Regions from separate parts of the Kitasatospora setae KM-6054 genome, predicted to be linked through region 3. Evidence: riboswitches for the same ligand, from Rfam matches in the RefSeq annotation. Region 3 holds a riboswitch; each other region holds the start of a gene.
The links. A riboswitch is a leader RNA that binds a small molecule or an ion and turns the genes downstream of it on or off. The one in region 3 is predicted to bind cyclic di-AMP.
Positions count from the first base shown of each region.

Region 1: linked by a shared signal. The riboswitch ahead of KSE_RS45570 (LysM peptidoglycan-binding domain-containing protein) and the one ahead of KSE_RS10700 (C40 family peptidase) in region 3 are both predicted to bind cyclic di-AMP.
Region 2: linked by a shared signal. The riboswitch ahead of KSE_RS45705 (transglycosylase family protein) and the one ahead of KSE_RS10700 (C40 family peptidase) in region 3 are both predicted to bind cyclic di-AMP.
Region 4: linked by a shared signal. The riboswitch ahead of KSE_RS12920 (M23 family metallopeptidase) and the one ahead of KSE_RS10700 (C40 family peptidase) in region 3 are both predicted to bind cyclic di-AMP.

Region 1 is NC_016109.1:461,773-465,886, reverse strand. It holds gene KSE_RS01935 (CapA family protein) at 1-699, shown strand, start outside; gene KSE_RS45570 (LysM peptidoglycan-binding domain-containing protein) at 722-1,939, opposite strand; cyclic di-AMP (ydaO/yuaA leader) riboswitch at 1,943-2,110, opposite strand; gene KSE_RS01925 (MFS transporter) at 2,609-3,952, shown strand; gene KSE_RS01920 (MFS transporter) at 4,075-4,114, shown strand, end outside.
Region 2 is NC_016109.1:1,907,713-1,911,826, reverse strand. It holds gene KSE_RS08430 (AMP-dependent synthetase/ligase) at 1-351, opposite strand, end outside; gene KSE_RS08425 (hypothetical protein) at 454-654, opposite strand; gene KSE_RS45705 (transglycosylase family protein) at 764-2,098, opposite strand; cyclic di-AMP (ydaO/yuaA leader) riboswitch at 2,104-2,273, opposite strand; gene KSE_RS08415 (hypothetical protein) at 2,670-3,446, opposite strand; gene KSE_RS08410 (G8 domain-containing protein) at 3,650-4,114, shown strand, end outside.
Region 3 is NC_016109.1:2,417,647-2,421,760, reverse strand. It holds gene KSE_RS10710 (NYN domain-containing protein) at 1-287, shown strand, start outside; gene KSE_RS10705 (C40 family peptidase) at 473-1,510, shown strand; cyclic di-AMP (ydaO/yuaA leader) riboswitch at 1,903-2,059, shown strand; gene KSE_RS10700 (C40 family peptidase) at 2,070-3,167, shown strand; gene KSE_RS10695 (C40 family peptidase) at 3,396-4,114, shown strand, end outside.
Region 4 is NC_016109.1:2,932,199-2,936,312, reverse strand. It holds gene KSE_RS12930 (PP2C family protein-serine/threonine phosphatase) at 35-1,246, shown strand; gene KSE_RS12925 (hypothetical protein) at 1,716-1,910, shown strand; cyclic di-AMP (ydaO/yuaA leader) riboswitch at 2,272-2,424, shown strand; gene KSE_RS12920 (M23 family metallopeptidase) at 2,430-3,449, shown strand; tRNA gene KSE_RS12915 (tRNA-Gly) at 3,601-3,674, opposite strand; tRNA gene KSE_RS12910 (tRNA-Pro) at 3,826-3,899, shown strand.

The DNA.
Region 1 (4,114 bases), 2.0 Mb from region 3:
GTCTCCCAGGCCAACAACCACGCCGTCGACTTCGGCCCCGACGGCCTCGCCGACACCCTCGCCGCGAAGGCCGCCTCCCCGATACCCGTGGTCGGCATCGGCAAGGACGCCGCCGAGGCGTACGCCCCGTACGTCACCACGGTGCGCGGCGTGAAGGTCGCCGTGCTGGGAGCCAGCCAGGTCAACGAGATCACCAACCAGAAGTGGCGGGCCGGCGCGCACAAGCCCGGCATCGCCTCCGCCCTCGACGAGCCCGCGCTGCTGCGCGCCGTCACCGCGGCGAAGGCCCAGGCGCCCGTGGTCCTGGTCTACCTGCACTGGGGCGACGAGGGGGTGGCCTGCCCGACCCGGGCGCAGACCTCGCTCGCCAAGAAGCTCGCCGACGCCGGAGCGACCGCCGTGGTCGGCACCCACGCCCACACCATGCTCGGCTCGGGCATGCTCGGGAAGACCTACGTCGCGTACGGCTTCGGCAACTTCCTCTGGTACGGCACCTCGAACTACGCCGCCTCCGACGAGACCGGCGTCACCACGCTCACCGTCACCGCCGACGGCCGGGTCACCGGCGAGGTCTTCACCCCCGCCCACATCGACGGCCGCGGCGTGCCCGTCCCGCAGAACGGGAACGCCGCGCGGACCGCCCAGCAGCGCCGCGACGGCCTGCGCGGCTGCACCGGGCTGGCCGCCGCCCCGAAGTGACGGCGGCCGGCCCGGGCCGGTGTCACTTCAGGTCCAGCACCTGGCCCGGGTGGATCAGGTCCGGGTTCCCGCCGACCACCTGCTGGTTCGACGCGTAGAGCTCGGACCAGCCGCCGTCCACCGCGTGGGTGCGGGCGATCGAGGCCAGGGTGTCGCCCGGGCCGACGGTGTACGGCTGCGCGGACCCGGCGGCCGGGCCTGCCGGGGTGGCGGCCGCAGCCGCGTCCGTGGGTGCGGCGGTGGAGGGGGCCGGGGTTGCGGGGGCGCTCGGCGTGGCCGTCGTTGCGGACGAGGCGGACGGGGTGGACGGGGTGGGCGAGGTCGGGGCGTCCGGGGTCGGGCTCACCGGGGCGGTGGGGAACAGGCCGCTGCCGTTTCCGCCGTTCCCGTTGTTGCCGTTTCCGTTGTTGCCCTCGGCGGGGGCGCCCGGGGTGGGCGTGGTGGTCGGGCCGGTGGGCACCAGCGGGGTGCCGGGGGAGGCCGGCGGGACGGTCGGCGTGGCCGAGGCGTCCGGGGCGGGCGTGGTCGGGGTGCCGGGAGCGGGGGTCGCCGAGTCGGTCGGGGCGGGCGGGGTGGGCGTGCTCGGCTGCGGCTGCGGGTGCGTCAACTGCAGGTAGCGCTCGTACAGGCTCTGGTGGCTGGTCCAGAACCAGGCGCCGTTCTTCTCGTACCAGTACACGTGCGCGACCGGGTCGTAGCCGGGCAGCCCGGAGAACACCGGTGCGGTGCTGCCGTCCGCCGGTGCGGTGCTGCCGTCCGGGGCCGCGTTGACCGCCGCGATGCCGCGGGCGCCGCGCAGCGAACCGGTCTCGCTCGCCGAGTCGTTGTCGTCGACGACGCCCGGCGCGCTGGCGGTGTTCAGGCCGGCGCCGTCCGCGCAGGCGGACCAGGGCGACGGGCCCTCGGTGGCCAGGATGCGCTCGGCGACGGCGATCTGCTGGCTGCGGGTGGCGCCGTCCGGCAGCGGGGCGTACTGGGTGCCGCCGTAGTCGGTCCAGCGCTGGGCGTTGATCTGCAGGCCGCCGTAGAGGCCGTTGCCCGCGTTGGAGCCCCAGTTCCCTCCGCTTTCGCACTCGGCGACCCGGTCCCAGACCGCGCTGGGCGCGGCGTGCGCGCCGCTCACGGTGAGCAGCGGCAGGGCGATGCCGAGGCCGGCCACACCGGCCGCCGCGATCGCGCGCTCGGCGGTCTTCTCCGCCTGGCTCTGCCGGCGATGACGTCCCGAACCCGTGAAGAGCATGCGAGATCCTCTCCGCACGCCTGCGAGGTGAGCTGTCGGGTTCGGACCGGGAGGGAGGCCCGGCCGCCGCACTCCGGTCGCCCGGCGCTGACGGCTTCACCCCTAGCCGTGGGGGACGGCAACAAACGTGGTTCCCCCGCCCCTGCCCAAGGGTTGTGGTGGTCGACCCGGCGACGCGGTGGACAGGGCTCGGCGTTGTCGCGCTGCGGGGCCCGGCGGTGCGGGCAGGGAGGAGCCTATTCACTCGAACGTGGCAATCACAAGCTCGTCGCGCCCGGATCACGCCTTCGTCACGCTGGTTGCCGCCTGGTGTGTGGGCGACCTGTTGACGATGTCTCGGGTGGTTGACCGAGTCGCCGGGCGGCGCCGTCGGTCGAGCCGTCCGGTCGTCCGGTCGTCCGGTCGGTTGGTCGGTCGATCGGCTGGAGAAGTGTGGCCGATCGGTGGGATTGGAACGGTCGCCTGCGGGGGAGAGAGGGGCCCCGGCGTGGGGCGGCGGATGGCTCGGGAGAGGCAAGTCGCCTGTAGGGGAGGCAAGTTGGGGCCAATACGGGCAATCTCCGTGTTGCGGATAAATGGCGCGACAGGGTGTCGACGGACTTCCTACGATCGCCCTGCTCGCTGTTCCCGCGGGCGTGTCACCGAGTCAGTGGAGGAGGTCCCGTGCGCGTGCTGGTTCCCGAAGTGCTCCGCACCGAGCGCCGGTTCGCCAGGCTGTTCGTCGGCCAGTCGTTGTCGGTCCTGGGCGACCGGGTGTCGTTCGTGGCGCTGCCCTTCGCGGTGCTGTCGATCAGCGACTCGGCCGCCGACGTCGGGCTGGTCGCGACGGCGGGCCTGCTCCCGCTGCTGGTGTTCACACTCGTCGGCGGCGTCTGGGCGGACCGCCTGCCCAGGCAGCGGATCATGCTGGCCTCCGACCTGGTGCGGTGCGCTGTCCAGGCGGCCATCGCGGTGCTGCTGCTCACCGGCACCGCCCGGGTCGGGCTGCTCGCTCTGCTGGCGGCGGTGTTCGGTGTCGCGGACGCGTTCTTCCTGCCGGCCTCCACCGGCCTGCTGCTCCTGCTCGTCCCCGCCGACCGACTGCGCGAGGCGAACGCCCTGCGCGGCTTCGTGCAGTCGGCGAGCCTGGTGGTCGGTCCGGCGCTGGCCAGCGTACTGATCGCACTGGCCGGCCCGGGCGGCGCGCTGGCGCTCGACGCGGTGAGCTTCGCGGCCAGCGCCGCCGTACTGGCCCGCCTGGGCGCGGTCGGTGCAGTGGGCGCGGGAGGAGGGGGCGTCGGCGGTGCGGTCGGCGGTGTCGCCGGGGCGGCGGCGGGCGGGCGGCAGGGGTTCCTGGCCGAGCTGCGGGTCGGCTGGCAGCACGTGCGCGGTCGGACGTGGGTGTGGTCGGGGATGCTGGCGATAGCGGTCTACCACGTGGTGGTGCTGCCCTCGGTGTTCGTCATCGGGCCGCTGTTGGCGAAGCGCGAGTGGGGCGGCGCGAGTGCGTGGGCCGTGGTGGTCGTCGCCTTCGGCGTCGGCGCGATCGTGGGTGACGTGTGCGCCTACCGCCTGAAGCCCGCCCGCCCGATGGCCGTCGCGGCGGTGGCGATGGCGGTCGCCTCCTGCCAGGCGGTGGTCATCGGCTCCGGCGCGCCGGTCTGGGTGATCGCGCTGCTGGAGGGGGTCACCGGCGTGGGCGTGTCCCTGTTCTTCGTGCTCTGGGAGACCTCGCTCCAGGTGCACATCCCGGAGCAGGTGCTCTCCCGGGTCAGCTCCTACGACCACCTGATATCCGTCGGCCTGATGCCGCTCGGGCTACTGCTGGCGGGCCCGCTCGCCGAGGGCCTCGGCGTTCGCCTCGCGCTGTTCGGGATGACCGCGATCGCCGTCCCGGTATCCCTGGCCCTGCTCCTGCTGCCGGCCATTCGCCGACTGCCCGCGAGCCCGTCGGCGGAGGCTGAGCCGGCGGCCGGGTCGGTCGCCGAGCCGGTGGGCGCTCGATCGGGGACCGCTCCGGAAGCGGCGGTGTGAGCATGCACCCACCCATCGATCCATTCATCCATGAAGTATTGGAATATGATGACCTGCGGAGGGGTCGATCCCCGCCCCGCCCGCGCGCCGTCGTACGCACGCATCAGCCAGGAGCACCACCCATGACCCTCGAAACCGGGCACCCGCCCCAGGTCTCCGTCC
Region 2 (4,114 bases), 510 kb from region 3:
GGCGAAGTCCAGCAGCGTCCACTCGTACCTGGTCCGCGCCATCAGGACGAGCCGGGCGCCCGGGCGGACCCCGACCGCGATCAGGCCGCGGGCCAGCGCGGCGACCCGGTCGGCGAACGCGCGGGCCGTCACGTCCCGCCAGGATCCGTCGCCTTGACGGATCGTCAGGACGACGGCGTCCGGCGCCTGCTCGGCGTTGCGGAACGGCAGGTCGGCGAGGCTGCCGCGGTCGGGCGGCGGCACCAGGTGCGCCGCCCGGGCCTCGACGACCCGGCCGCCGGCCCGGCGCACCTCGACGGGCGGGGGCGCCAGGCGGCCGCTGCGCGCGGCACGGGCGAGGGGGTGTGCCATGAGCGAACTCCCTTGGGTGGGATGGGGGTTCGCCCAGGGTAGGTACTCGCCGGTAAACTTACTAGAGAGTAAGTTGCTTGGGTGGGACGGGGGTTGCCGGGATCAGCCCTCCTGGGCGGGCGGCGCCGGGGCCTGCAGGCGGTCCGCGTCGCGCGGGCCGCCGGTGCGGGCCTCGGTGCGGCGGTCGGTCGCCAGGTAGTCGCGCACGATCAGCTCCACCGCGTCCTGCGGATTGGTCGCGCCGAGGCGCAGCATCGCCTCCAGCGCCAGGTCCGCGTCCAGCGTGACGGTCACTTTCGCCATGGTTCCGGCTCCCGGGTTCGTCCAGTCGATCGGTCCCGGCCGAGAATAGGCCGCTGCCCCCGGAGCCGACCAGGGTCTCCGGGGGCAGCGGTGCTCCACCGCTCGCGGATCAGACGCGGCCCGCGAAGTCCGGGGCCCAGTTCGCGACGGTCTCGGTGCGGACGCCGGAGCGCGGGTTCGCGGCCTCGACGTACTTGCCGTCGCCCACGTACAGCGCGACGTGGTAGACGCCCGAGTTGGCGCCGTTGCTCGACCAGAACAGCAGGTCGCCCGGCTGCAGGCTGTCCAGCGACACCCGGGTCGCGTAGTCGGCCTGGTCGGCGGCGACCCGCGGCAGGCTGATGCCCGCCTGGCGGAACGCGGCCTGGGTCAGGCCCGAGCAGTCCCAGCCGCCGTTGCCGGTGCCGCCGTAGACGTACGCCTGGCCGAGCTTGGACAGCGCGAAGTCGATCGCCGCGGCCTTGGAACCGGTCGCCTTGACGGCGGTGGTGGCGGTGGCGGTCTTGGCCTCGGTGGTGGCGGTGGTGGCGGTGCCGGTGGCGCTCTTGGCCGCGGTGGTCGCCGTGGAGGCGCCGGCCTTGCCGCCGGTGCGGCCGCTCTTCCAGGACGAGCCCTGGTAGGAGGAGCCGTTCGACGACTTGGTGGCCGGGGCGGACTGCTGCGGCTGCGCGGTCGCGGTCGCGGTGCCGCCCAGGGCGAGCTGCTGACCCGGGTAGATCATGTCCGGGCCCTCGGTGAGGACCGAGCGGTTCAGGTCGTACAGCTTCTGCCAGCCGCCGTCCACGTGCTGGCTCTGCGCGATCGCGGACAGCCAGTCGCCCGCCACCACGGTGTAGGTGCCGGCCGACTGGTCGGTCGCGGCCGGGGTGCTCTGCTCGGCCTGGGGCTGCGCCTGGGCCTGGGGCTGGGACTGGTTCTGGTGGCGGGACTGCGACCAGGAGTGCTGGGACTTGTCCGTGCCGCCGGACTGCGACTGCGACGGCGACGGCGACTGGGTGGAGCCGGTCGAGTTCGAGGACGACGACGAGGACGAGGACGACGAGTTGCCGGACGAGCCGGAGGTGTCGACCTGGGGGGCCGCGCCGCCCTTGGTCAGGCCGGCCTGGACGGAGCAGACGGGCCAGGCGCCGGGGCCCTGGACGGCCAGCACCTTCTCGGCGGTGGCGATCTGCTGCTCCTTGGTGGCGAGGTCGGCGCGCGAGGCGTACGCGGTGCCGCCGAACTCGGCCCAGGTGGAGGCGGTGAACTGCAGGCCGCCGTAGAAGCCGTTGCCGGTGTTGATCGACCAGTTGCCGCTGGACTCGCACTGGGCGACCTTGTCCCAGGTGGCGACGGTGGCCGCGGAGGCGGAACCGGCGGTCAGGCAGGGAATCGTGAGGCCGATGCCGACGACGCCGGTGGTGGCGATCAGGCGGCGGGCGTTCTTGGAGCTGATGGGCAGCATGAAGGAGCGTTCCTCTCCCACGCCTGCGAGGTGAGCTGTCGGATTCGGGCCGGAGTCGCCCGGCCGAGCACACCTCGCGGTGCGCCCGGCTTCACCCCAAGCCCCGTGCGGTCCTGCGACCGCCCGGGGCGACTTACCTGGTTCCCCCGCCCCTGCCGTGGTGCGTTGTGCATGAGCCGACCCACCCGGCGGCAGGACTCGGCGTTCCGGGTGGGCTGGGTCCGTGTGTCCACGAACGTGGGCAGGAGATTAAGCGGACTCAAGGGCGAATGGCAAATATCCGGGAAAGGTTTTCCGGGCCCCGGAAAAGGTGATCAAGAATTCCGGGCGGAACTCCGTTGCCGCTGGCGGGGGCTGCGGGAGCGTCAGGAAAAGGTGGATCTTGTGACCGTTTTGGGTGTTAAAGGGCTTTGGTTGCCATATGAGTCGTTGATGCCCCTCTGGTCGGACGGCACGCCGGTGAATTGTCCATTTGATGGCGTTATTTCCAGGGGGGCCGGAGCGGAGTCGACCCCGGGGCGGGGCGGCGGGTTCTCGCGGTCCGGCCGAATTCCTTTTTCCGGACGGGCCGTCAGAATTCCGGTCGGGAAGCGTCCTTCCGCGACCGCGCCGCGCTCAGCCACTCGCCCCCGGCCGCGGACCGGGCCTCCCGGGCGGCGTACCGCAGGCTGAGCGCCGCCAGCGGCCCGCGCAGGCCGGGCGGGAGGTCGGCGGGCGCGTGCAGCCGGTGGCAGGTGTCCGTGATGGCCTCGATCCGCGCCCACGGGCCCGGCGGCTCCGCGTCCAGGTGGGCGAAGCCGCTCCCCTCGGCGGGCAGCGGCAGGCCCCGGCGGGCCAGCCGGTACACCTCCGCCATGCCGGCCGCGGCGACGGCGTGCAGGGTGCGCAGCGGCCGGAGCGGGACGGGGAACAGGGCGCGCCGACCGGAGTCGAGCGCGGCGGCGCCCGCCCGCCGGAGCACCTCCAGCTCCCGCACGGCCGCCGACTCGGCCGCCCCGCCCCGCCCGGGCGGCGGGAGCTCCGCGGTGGGCGGCCAGCCGTAGTCGGTGGCGCAGGAGGAGAGCCAGCACCGGCCCAGCGGGCCCGCGTGCCGCCAGGCGAAGCGCTCCGGCAGGGTGGGCGGCCAGTCGCGCCGGTGCGCCGAGGCGAGGGTGAGCAGGTGGTGCGTCTCGGCGATCTCGGCGATCGCCTCCACCGCCGTGCCGAAGCCGGGCGGGCGGCCGTAGTCGGCGGCCAGGACCGGGTCCACGCCGAACCGGGCCAGCGAGCGGATCGCGGTGAAGCCGCCCTGCTGCGCACGCGTCGAGGCGAACCGGTGGCGCTCCTCGGGGGTGGGCGTCTTCGCCATGGCCGGTCCGTTCCTCTGCGGGGAAGGTGAGTTGACGGTCAATCAGGTGATACGCCCGGGCGGAATCGAACGTTCCCGAACGGGCGTCCGGAGGTGCTACGCCAGGATGCTTACCCCGTCCGGAACATGACGTGTCCGGGTGGCGGCCGTGCCTAAGCTGCCCCCGACGACTCAGGGTTGCGGGCCCCGGGAGGGCGGCCGAGGTGGAAGAGCAGCGGAACAGCGAGCAGACCCCGGCCGTCCGGCACCGGCACCGGCGGCCGCTGGTGGGGCGGCGCAGGATGCTGACCTGGCTGGCGGTCGGGACGGTGGCGGCGCTCGGCGGGGGAGTGGTGCTGCGGCAGTCGCTGGCGGGCGCGGACGAGACCTCGGCCCGGCCGGCCCCGCCCGGCGGCAGCACGCCCGCGGGCGGGCACCAGCACGGCACCGGCGGCCCGCCGCCCGCCTCGGCGAGCCCCGACCCGTCCGCGCCGCAGCCGCCGCCGGTCGACCGGAGCGGCCGGAACTGGTCGGACGCCAAGGGCTGGGGCGGCAAGGTGCCCGGGCCCGGCAGCGCGGTGCGGATCGCCGACAAGGTGGTGCTGGACGCCGACGCGCAGGTCGGCTCGCTGCTGGTGGAGAAGACCGGCTCGCTGGTGTTCGCCGCCGACCGGTCGCTGACCCTGGCC
Region 3 (4,114 bases):
GCCTGGCGATGCTGGCCCAGCGCACCCAGGCCGAGGTGACCTGCGTCTTCGACGGCCAGGACCTGGACGTGCCGGTGATCATGGCGCCGCCGCGCGGGGTCCGGGTGCGGTTCAGCCGCACCGGGGAGACCGCGGACGAGCTGATCCGCCGACTGGTGCGGGCCGAGCCGCAGGGCCGTCCGGTGGTGGTGGTCTCCGCGGACAAGGAGGTCGCGGACGGGGTGCGCAAGGCCGGGGCGCGGCCGGTGGCCTCGGTGCTGCTGCTGAACCGGCTCTCCCGCAGCTGAGGGGCGGTCAGGGGGCCCGGAGGCGGCCGGAGTGTGACGGCCTTGTGAAAGGGGGCGGGGCGGTGGGACCGGAAGCCCCCCGGGAGTGGACGCGGAGGCAGGGACTTCACTAGGGTCTGGCGTCAAACCTATATTCCGGACCATCACTCGTTGGGGTGAGTCCAGCAGGAAGAAGGAGCTCCCCCTTGGCCTCCCACCGGCGTCCCAAGCAGCCGAGCCGTGCGCGGATCTCCGTGTTCACCGCCGCCGCCGCGACCGCGGTCGCCCTGACGGCCCAGGCCGGCGCGCACGCCGCCCCGGCCCAGCCGAACAAGGACGAGGTCAAGGCGCAGGTCGACAAGCTGCTGGAGGAGCAGGAGCAGGCCGCCGAGAAGTTCAACGGCGCCAAGGAGCGGTCCGACCAGCTGCGCAAGCAGGCCGACGACCTCCAGGACCAGGTGGCCCGCGGCCAGGAGCAGCTGACCGAGCTCTCCTCCGGCCTCGCGGCGGTCGCCGGGGACCAGTACCGGCAGGGCGGCGTCGACCCGTCGATGCAGCTGATGCTCTCGTCCAACCCGGACAAGTACCTCGCCCAGGCGGCCTCGTTCGACCAGGCCGCCAGCACCCAGGCCGAGACGCTGAAGTCGCTCAAGGAGCAGCAGCGCCGCCTGGACCAGCAGAAGCAGGAGGCCGCCCAGGTCCTGCACGAGCTGGACACCCAGACCCAGGCGCTCAACGACGCCAAGAGCGAGGTCAACGGCAAGCTCGCCGAGGCGCAGAAGCTGCTCGCCAAGCTGAGCGCCGCGGACCGCGCCGCGATCCTGCGGGACACCGGCGGCACCGCCTCGCGCAGCTCCAACCGGGTCGACCCGGCCTCCCTGCCGCAGGCCAGCGGCTACGCCGCGACCGCGGTGGCGGCGGCGCTCGGCAAGCAGGGCTCCGCGTACGTGTGGGGCGCCACCGGCCCGAACACCTTCGACTGCTCCGGCCTGATGGTGTGGGCGTACGCGAAGGCCGGCGTCTCGCTGCCGCGCACCTCGCAGTCGCAGGGCAGCTACGGCGTGAACGTCGGCACCGACTGGCACAACGCGCAGCCGGGCGACCTGGTCGTCTACTACGGCGACCGGCACCACGTCGGCATGTACATCGGCGACGGCATGGTGGTCCACGCGCCGCGCACCGGCGACGTGGTGAAGGTGATGAAGGTCGACACCCTGCCGATCTCGACCATCCGCCGGGTCTGACCCGCGCCGGTCCGACGGCTTCCGGTCTGACGGGCCGACGAATCGGACAAACGCCCCACCGGGCGACAACTGACGCATAGTGACACGCCCGGGCGGGCCGAGATCCCCTTGTGATCTGCGACACGTCCGGGTCTGTCGCTTCTGGACCACATCATGAGAATTGCTACGCCCTGCGTCATGAAGTGCTCACTATCGGTCACATTTTGCCGGGTGTTTGATTCAGAATCAGATTTTTTTCCGACAAAGATTTGAGCGGATCACGGATCGGTTACTAGGGTCATGTCTCGACCACCGCAGAGTCGATCGCCCAAGGGGGGCGGCGGCGGGGGTCGCCGCCGAGTCCGTGACGCAGCGGGCAGACCGTCAACACCGGGTCTGCTGACGGGGATACCCCTGCGGGGGTGCTGTCGAACGGAGCCGGGGAACCACGTTCCCCCGGGGTGAATCGGCGCCAGGTCGGCCGCCGCGCGCGGCCGGTGAGGCGTCGTAGGGCAATCTCTTCCAGCCCGAACCCGTCAGCTCACCCGGTAGGCGGTCGAGGAAGAAGGAGTCCGCCTTCGTGGCGTCCCATCGTCGTCCCAAGCCCGCGAGCCGTGCCCGGGTCTCGATTCTCACTGCGACCGCCGCCGCCGCCGTGGCGCTCTCCGCCCAGGGCGGGGCGCACGCCGATCCCGCGCCGACCAAGGACCAGGTCAAGCAGCAGGTCGACCAGCTCAACGAAGAGGCCGAGATCAAGACCGAGGCGCTGAACGCCTCGGTCGAGAAGCAGCAGGACCTGCAGAAGCAGGTCGGCCAGCTGCAGGACCAGCTCGCCCGGCAGCAGGGGCAGGTGACCACCGTCCAGGAGAGCCTGGCCGGGATCGCCGCCGAGCAGTACCGGACCGGCAGCATGCCGCAGACCATGCAGCTGATGCTCTCCAGCACCCCGGACGCCTTCCTCGGCCAGGCCGGCGCGCTGAACGTGGTCGGCTCCACCCAGGCCGACCTGCTCAAGAGCTTCAAGGACGAGCAGTCCAAGCTCGACGCGCAGCGCAAGGAGGCCGAGAGCAAGCTCGCCGAGCTGGACACCACCACCAAGGCCCTGCAGGCCGACAAGGCGGACGTCCAGGCGAAGCTCGCCAAGGCCCAGGAGCTGCTCAACACGCTGACCCAGCAGGAGCGCGAGCAGATCGCCGCCGCCGAGGCCAAGGCCGCCGCGGACGCCAAGGCGAAGGCCGACGCCGCGGCCTCCGCGGCCTCCGCCGCCTCGCAGGACCGCGCCTCGCGGAGCACCGACCGGCCCGCGCTGGACGCGCCCGCGCCCTCGAACTTCTCCGGCAACGCGGTCGGCGCGGCCGTCTCCAAGCTGGGCAGCTGGTACGCGTACGGCGCCGCCGGGCCGAGCAGCTTCGACTGCTCCGGCCTGATGCAGTGGGCCTACAAGCAGGCCGGCGTGTCGATCCCGCGCACCTCCCAGGCGCAGGCGGGGGCCGGCACCAGCCTGGGCACCGACATCGCCAACGCCCGCCCGGGCGACCTGATCATCTACTACGGCGACCAGCACCACGTCGGGATGTACGTCGGCAACGGGCAGATGATCCACGCCCCGCACACCGGCGCGCAGGTCCGCTACGAGTCGGCGACCGCGATGCCGATCAACCGGATCGTCCGGATCTGACCCGGCCCGGGGCCCGTTCGGGGCCCCGGCGGGACGTGCGGCCCGGTGCCCCCAAGGGGTGCCGGGCCGTTCCCGTGCGGATGTCCGATTGGGGGTCAAATATTCGGGGCTGTCGGGGTTTGGACTGGATCGATCCGACTCGCTAACCTCTGCCCCCGGGCCCCCGCGAGGACGGCCGTCCGACCGCGGACGGCGGCGGAGGCCGGCCGCAGAACGGAGCCGTCGCGCGTGTCCGTGCCCCGCCGCACCCCACTGCCCGGTGTCCAGCGCATCGCCCGGGCCCTGGCGCTCACCGCCGCCGCGACCAGCGCGCTCGGACTGACCGTCGGCGGGGCCGCCGCCGCCCCGCTGAGCCCCGCCGACCCGCCGAACCGGGCCGAGGTCAAGCAGCAGGTCGACCAGCTCTACGAGGAGGCCGAGCGGGCCTCGGAGACGTACAACGCGGCGCAGGAGCGGCTCAGGACCCTGCAGGCCGAGACCGGCACCCTCCAGGACCAGGTCGCCGCCGGGCAGGACGAGCTCAACCGGATGCGCGGCGACCTGGCCGCCGTCGCCGCCGCCCAGTACCGCTCCCAGGGCGTCGACCCGACCGTCCGGCTGATGCTCGACCAGGACCCGGCCGGCTACCTGACCGGCGCCCGCTCGCTCGAACAGGCCACCGCCCGGCAGAGCGACAGCCTGCGCGACCTGGCCGAGCGGCAGCGCCGGCTGGACGAGCGGCGGCGGGAGGCCGGCGGCAAGCTGGCCGAGCTGGAGCAGGCCAGGCAGCGGCTGGCCGCCGCCAAGGAGGACGTCCACGAGCGGCTGCTCCGGGCGCAGCGGCTGCTGAACTCGCTGGCCCCCGCCGAACGGGTCCGGATGGCCGCCGACGACGCCCGGGAGGCCCGGCAGCGCGCCACCCGCGGCACCGACCGGATCGACCTCGGCGACCAGCCGCCGTCCTCCGA
Region 4 (4,114 bases), 510 kb from region 3:
ACGCGGGCACCGGTGGTGGATAAGGTCGGTCCCCATGGCCGGCAGCGCGCGTCCCAGTGCGACGGGCCGGGGCGGCGCGCCGTCCCGCGAACCCGTGACGGCCCGGCTGCGCGGCGCGCTGTACCGGGCCCGACGCAGGCTGCGCCGGGCCGGCGTCGACTACTTCCGCGGCGACGGCGCCGACTGGGTGGCGTTCACCGCGCTCGCCCTGGCCGTCCCGCTGCTGGTGCTGCTCAACATCCTCGCCCCGGACTGGGCCCCGCCCACCGCCCTGGTGCTCCCGGTGCTGGCCGGCGCGCTGCTGCTGCGCCCCGGCACCCTGGTGCTGCTGTACGCCGTCGCGGCCCTCGGCCTGGTCACCGAGTCGGTGGTGCACACCGGCGAGCAGCTGGCCGCCGACCTCCCCACCGCCTACAGCCACGGCGTCAGCCCCGGCGCCGCCCTGGTGGTCGGCGCGGTCGGCGTCGCCGGGCTGCTGGTCGCCCAGTTCCGCCGTCGGATCGGCGTGCCCTGGCGCGGCGGCTCCACCATGCTGTTCGACCTGCGCGAACGGATCCGGGTCCAGGGCCGGTTCCCGCAGCTGCCCGACGGCTGGCACACCGACACCGCGCTCCGCCCGGCCGGCGGCCAGTCCTTCTCCGGCGACTTCATGGTCGCCGCCCGCACCGGCCCCGGCGGCCGGGTGCTGGAGACCGTGCTCGCCGACGTCTCCGGCAAGGGCATGGACGCGGGCAGCCGCGCCCTGCTGCTCTCCGGCGCCTTCGGCGGACTGCTCGGCTCGCTGCCCGCCCACGACTTCCTGCCCGCCGCCAACGGCTACCTGCTGCGCCAGGACTGGGCCGAGGGCTTCGCCACCGCCGTCCACCTGGTCATCGACCTGGACACTGGCGAGTACGAACTCCTCTCGGCCGGCCACCTGCCCGGCATGCACCGGCTGGCCGGGGCCGGCCGCTGGGAGGTCAAGGAGGCCGAGGGCCCGCTGCTCGGTGTCTACGACGGCGCCAAGTTCGAGGGCGTGCGCGGCGTCCTGGGCCCCGGCGACCTGCTGATGCTGTGCACCGACGGCATGGTCGAGATCCCCGGCCGCGACCTCGGCGAGGGCATGGACCGGCTGATGGGCGAGGCCGACCGGCTGGTCGCCACCACCCCGGTGAGCGGCCGCTCCGGCGCCGCGGTCCGGCTGATCGACAGCGTCGCCAAGCACGTCAACGACGACCGCGCCGTGCTGCTGGTCTGGCGCCGCTGAACCCCGGCCGCGCGCCGTCCGGACGCTCCCCGTACGCTCTCCGTACCCGCCCCGTACCCGCTCCGTCCGGCCGTGCGCCAACTGTGGTGGACCGGTGTGGAATCGCCCGGCACGGGGTGCCCACGGAGTGTCAAACCCGAACGTTGATCTTCGGCCAATTCCGTTGCCCCACCCGCCCCGTGGGCCACGGCCCGGCTGCCTGCCGGTTTGCCCCCGCGGGCCCCGCGGACGGCCTCCCGCCGACGCTCCGTCAGGACCCGTCCGCTATCGTCGCGGACGGCGAAAATCAGTCCCAGTACGCGGGTTGGGGCCCCCGGTGACGGGGCAAGTCCTTTACGCACTCCGCACGAGCGACCACACTGAGTCCGGATGGAGTGGTGGGGACACGGGGGGCAGGGGCCGGTTTCCGCCTGGAACCATCGCCGGTTCCGACCCGAATCCCCGCCACGAATCGAGGAAGTGAGTCCCCGTGGCCTTCTCCGTCTCCGCCCTTGTCCTGTTCGGCATCATCGTCTTCATCTTCATCCGCAACAAGCAGCTGAAGGGCGGGCACGCGGTCATCGCCGCGCTGTTCGGCTTCATGCTCAGCCAGTCGACGATGGCCGGGCCGATCCAGCAGTTCCTCCAGTCGGTCTCCAAGGCGATCGCGGGCATCGCCGGCTGACCCCCCCGAGACCCCTCCCGGACGGCCGCGGGACCTCCTGCCCCGTCCCGAAGTCCCGTCCGCGGGTGACCAGGGTCACCCGCCCCGTCACGCCTGGTCGGCGCCCGAACGCGCACGGTGACCGAAGTCGCCCGCTGTACGCCGTTCGTGGGCGCACCGTCATGATCCCGTACGCGCAGCGCGGCCTGCCGACGGCGGAGCGTGACCTGGCGGACCGTCAGCCCCCTCCCGGGTCCGGGAACGGGGCTTTTCGGCGCTTGCCAGCTCCGCGAGCCGTGGGTTTTGCTTCCTCCGCAGCCCGGACATCGGCCGGGTGGGCCACCGAGCGGAACGCCTAGTCCTGCCGTCGCTCGGTGCCGACCAGAACACCACGCCACGGCAGGAGCGGGGGAACCACAGGTAGTACGCCGGGCCCGGAACGCACGGGAACGGCTCGGGGTGAAGCCGCGGAGACGCGGCCGGGCAACTCTCGCCCGAACCCGACAGCTCACCTCGCAGGCGTCGGAGAGGAACAGCTTCATGTCCGCTCAGGGCAAGCACCGCAAGCCGCGCCTGGCCACCGTCGTCCGCATCGCCATCGCCACCGGCGTGGCCGGCGCCGCGATCGGCCTCCCGGCCACTGCCGCCTCCGCGCACGGCACCGCCGACCACCAGGACGGCGGCCGCTCGTGGGCCAACGTCTCCGTCGACGCGACCCCGGTCGCCGACACCGCCGCGGACAGCGCCTCCAGCGCCGCCCCGGCCGCCGACCAGACCTACCGGGTCGTCTCCGGCGACACCCTCTCCAAGATCGCCACCGCGAAGAACGTGGACGGCGGCTGGGAGAAGCTCTACCAGGACAACCGCTCGGTCATCGGCGGCAACCCGGACCTGATCCGCCCGGGCCAGCAGCTGACCCTCGGCGGCCAGGCCGCCGCCGCGTCCGCGCCCGCGTCCACCTCCTCGGACACCGCCGCCGCGGCCGCGCCGAAGACCTCGACCGGCACCGCCGCGAAGACCCAGGCCCAGACGAAGACCCAGACCCAGGTCCAGACCCAGACGAAGACCCAGACGAAGACCCAGACCCAGACCCAGAAGTCGACCTCGTCGTCGTCCTCCGCGGCCTCGTCCTCGTCGTCCGCCGCGACCGCCTCCTCCGGCTACGTCGCCCCGGCGCCGGGCAGCGTCACCACCGGCTACAAGGTGGCGGGCTCCAACTGGTCCAGCGGCTACCACACCGGCATCGACTTCCCGGTCTCCACCGGCACCAGCCTGAAGGCGATCGCCGGCGGCACCGTGGTCTCGGCCGGCAACGGCGGCGCCTACGGCAACCAGGTCGTCATCAAGCTGGCCGACGGCAAGTACGCCCAGTACGCGCACCTGTCCTCGATCTCGGTCTCGGCCGGCCAGGCCGTGACCGCGGGCCAGCAGATCGGCCTCTCCGGTGCCACCGGCAACGTGACCGGCCCGCACCTGCACTTCGAGATCCGCACCACCCCGGACTACGGCTCCGACATCGACCCGGTCGCCTACCTGGCCGCCCACGGCGTCAACGTCTGATCCCCGGCACCACTCCCCGGAGGCCCCGCGCGAGAACCACCGCGCGGGGCCTCCGGGCTTCGCCGGGGCGCCCGGCCCCGGAACGGCTCCGGCCCGGCTGCGGAACGGCGAACGGCCCCGACCACCTGGGTGGTCGGGGCCGTCGGCCTCGTGGAGCGGGTGACGAGAATCGAACTCGCGTGACCAGTTTGGAAGACTGGGGCTCTACCATTGAGCTACACCCGCAGGGGAACGCCCGGCACCGCCCCGGAGGCGGTGAGGACTGGCCTAGCGTACCTGGTCGGGTCGGTGGATTGCACACTCCTTCCGCCTCGTCGGCTCGTCGATATCGCCCCGGTCGGGGGCGGGTCGGCGTGTACTCTTCTGCTCGGCACCACGGGGTGTGGCGCAGGTTGGTAGCGCGTCCGCTTTGGGAGCGGAAGGCCGTCGGTTCGAATCCGGTCACCCCGACCGTGTGCGGCAGGGTCTCGTCGGTGGGCGGGGCCCTGTTGTCGTTGCGGCGTCGCCGTCGCCGTCGTCGCGGCCCGCGCCCGTCCCCGCTCTTCCCGTTCCCGCCTCCCGGCCCGGTCCGTCCGGCCGGACCCCGGTGCCGGGCACAGCCGCTTTCGTGGTACCGGTAGGATGGATCGCTGGCGGTAGTACGGACAGCATTGCAGCCCCAACCG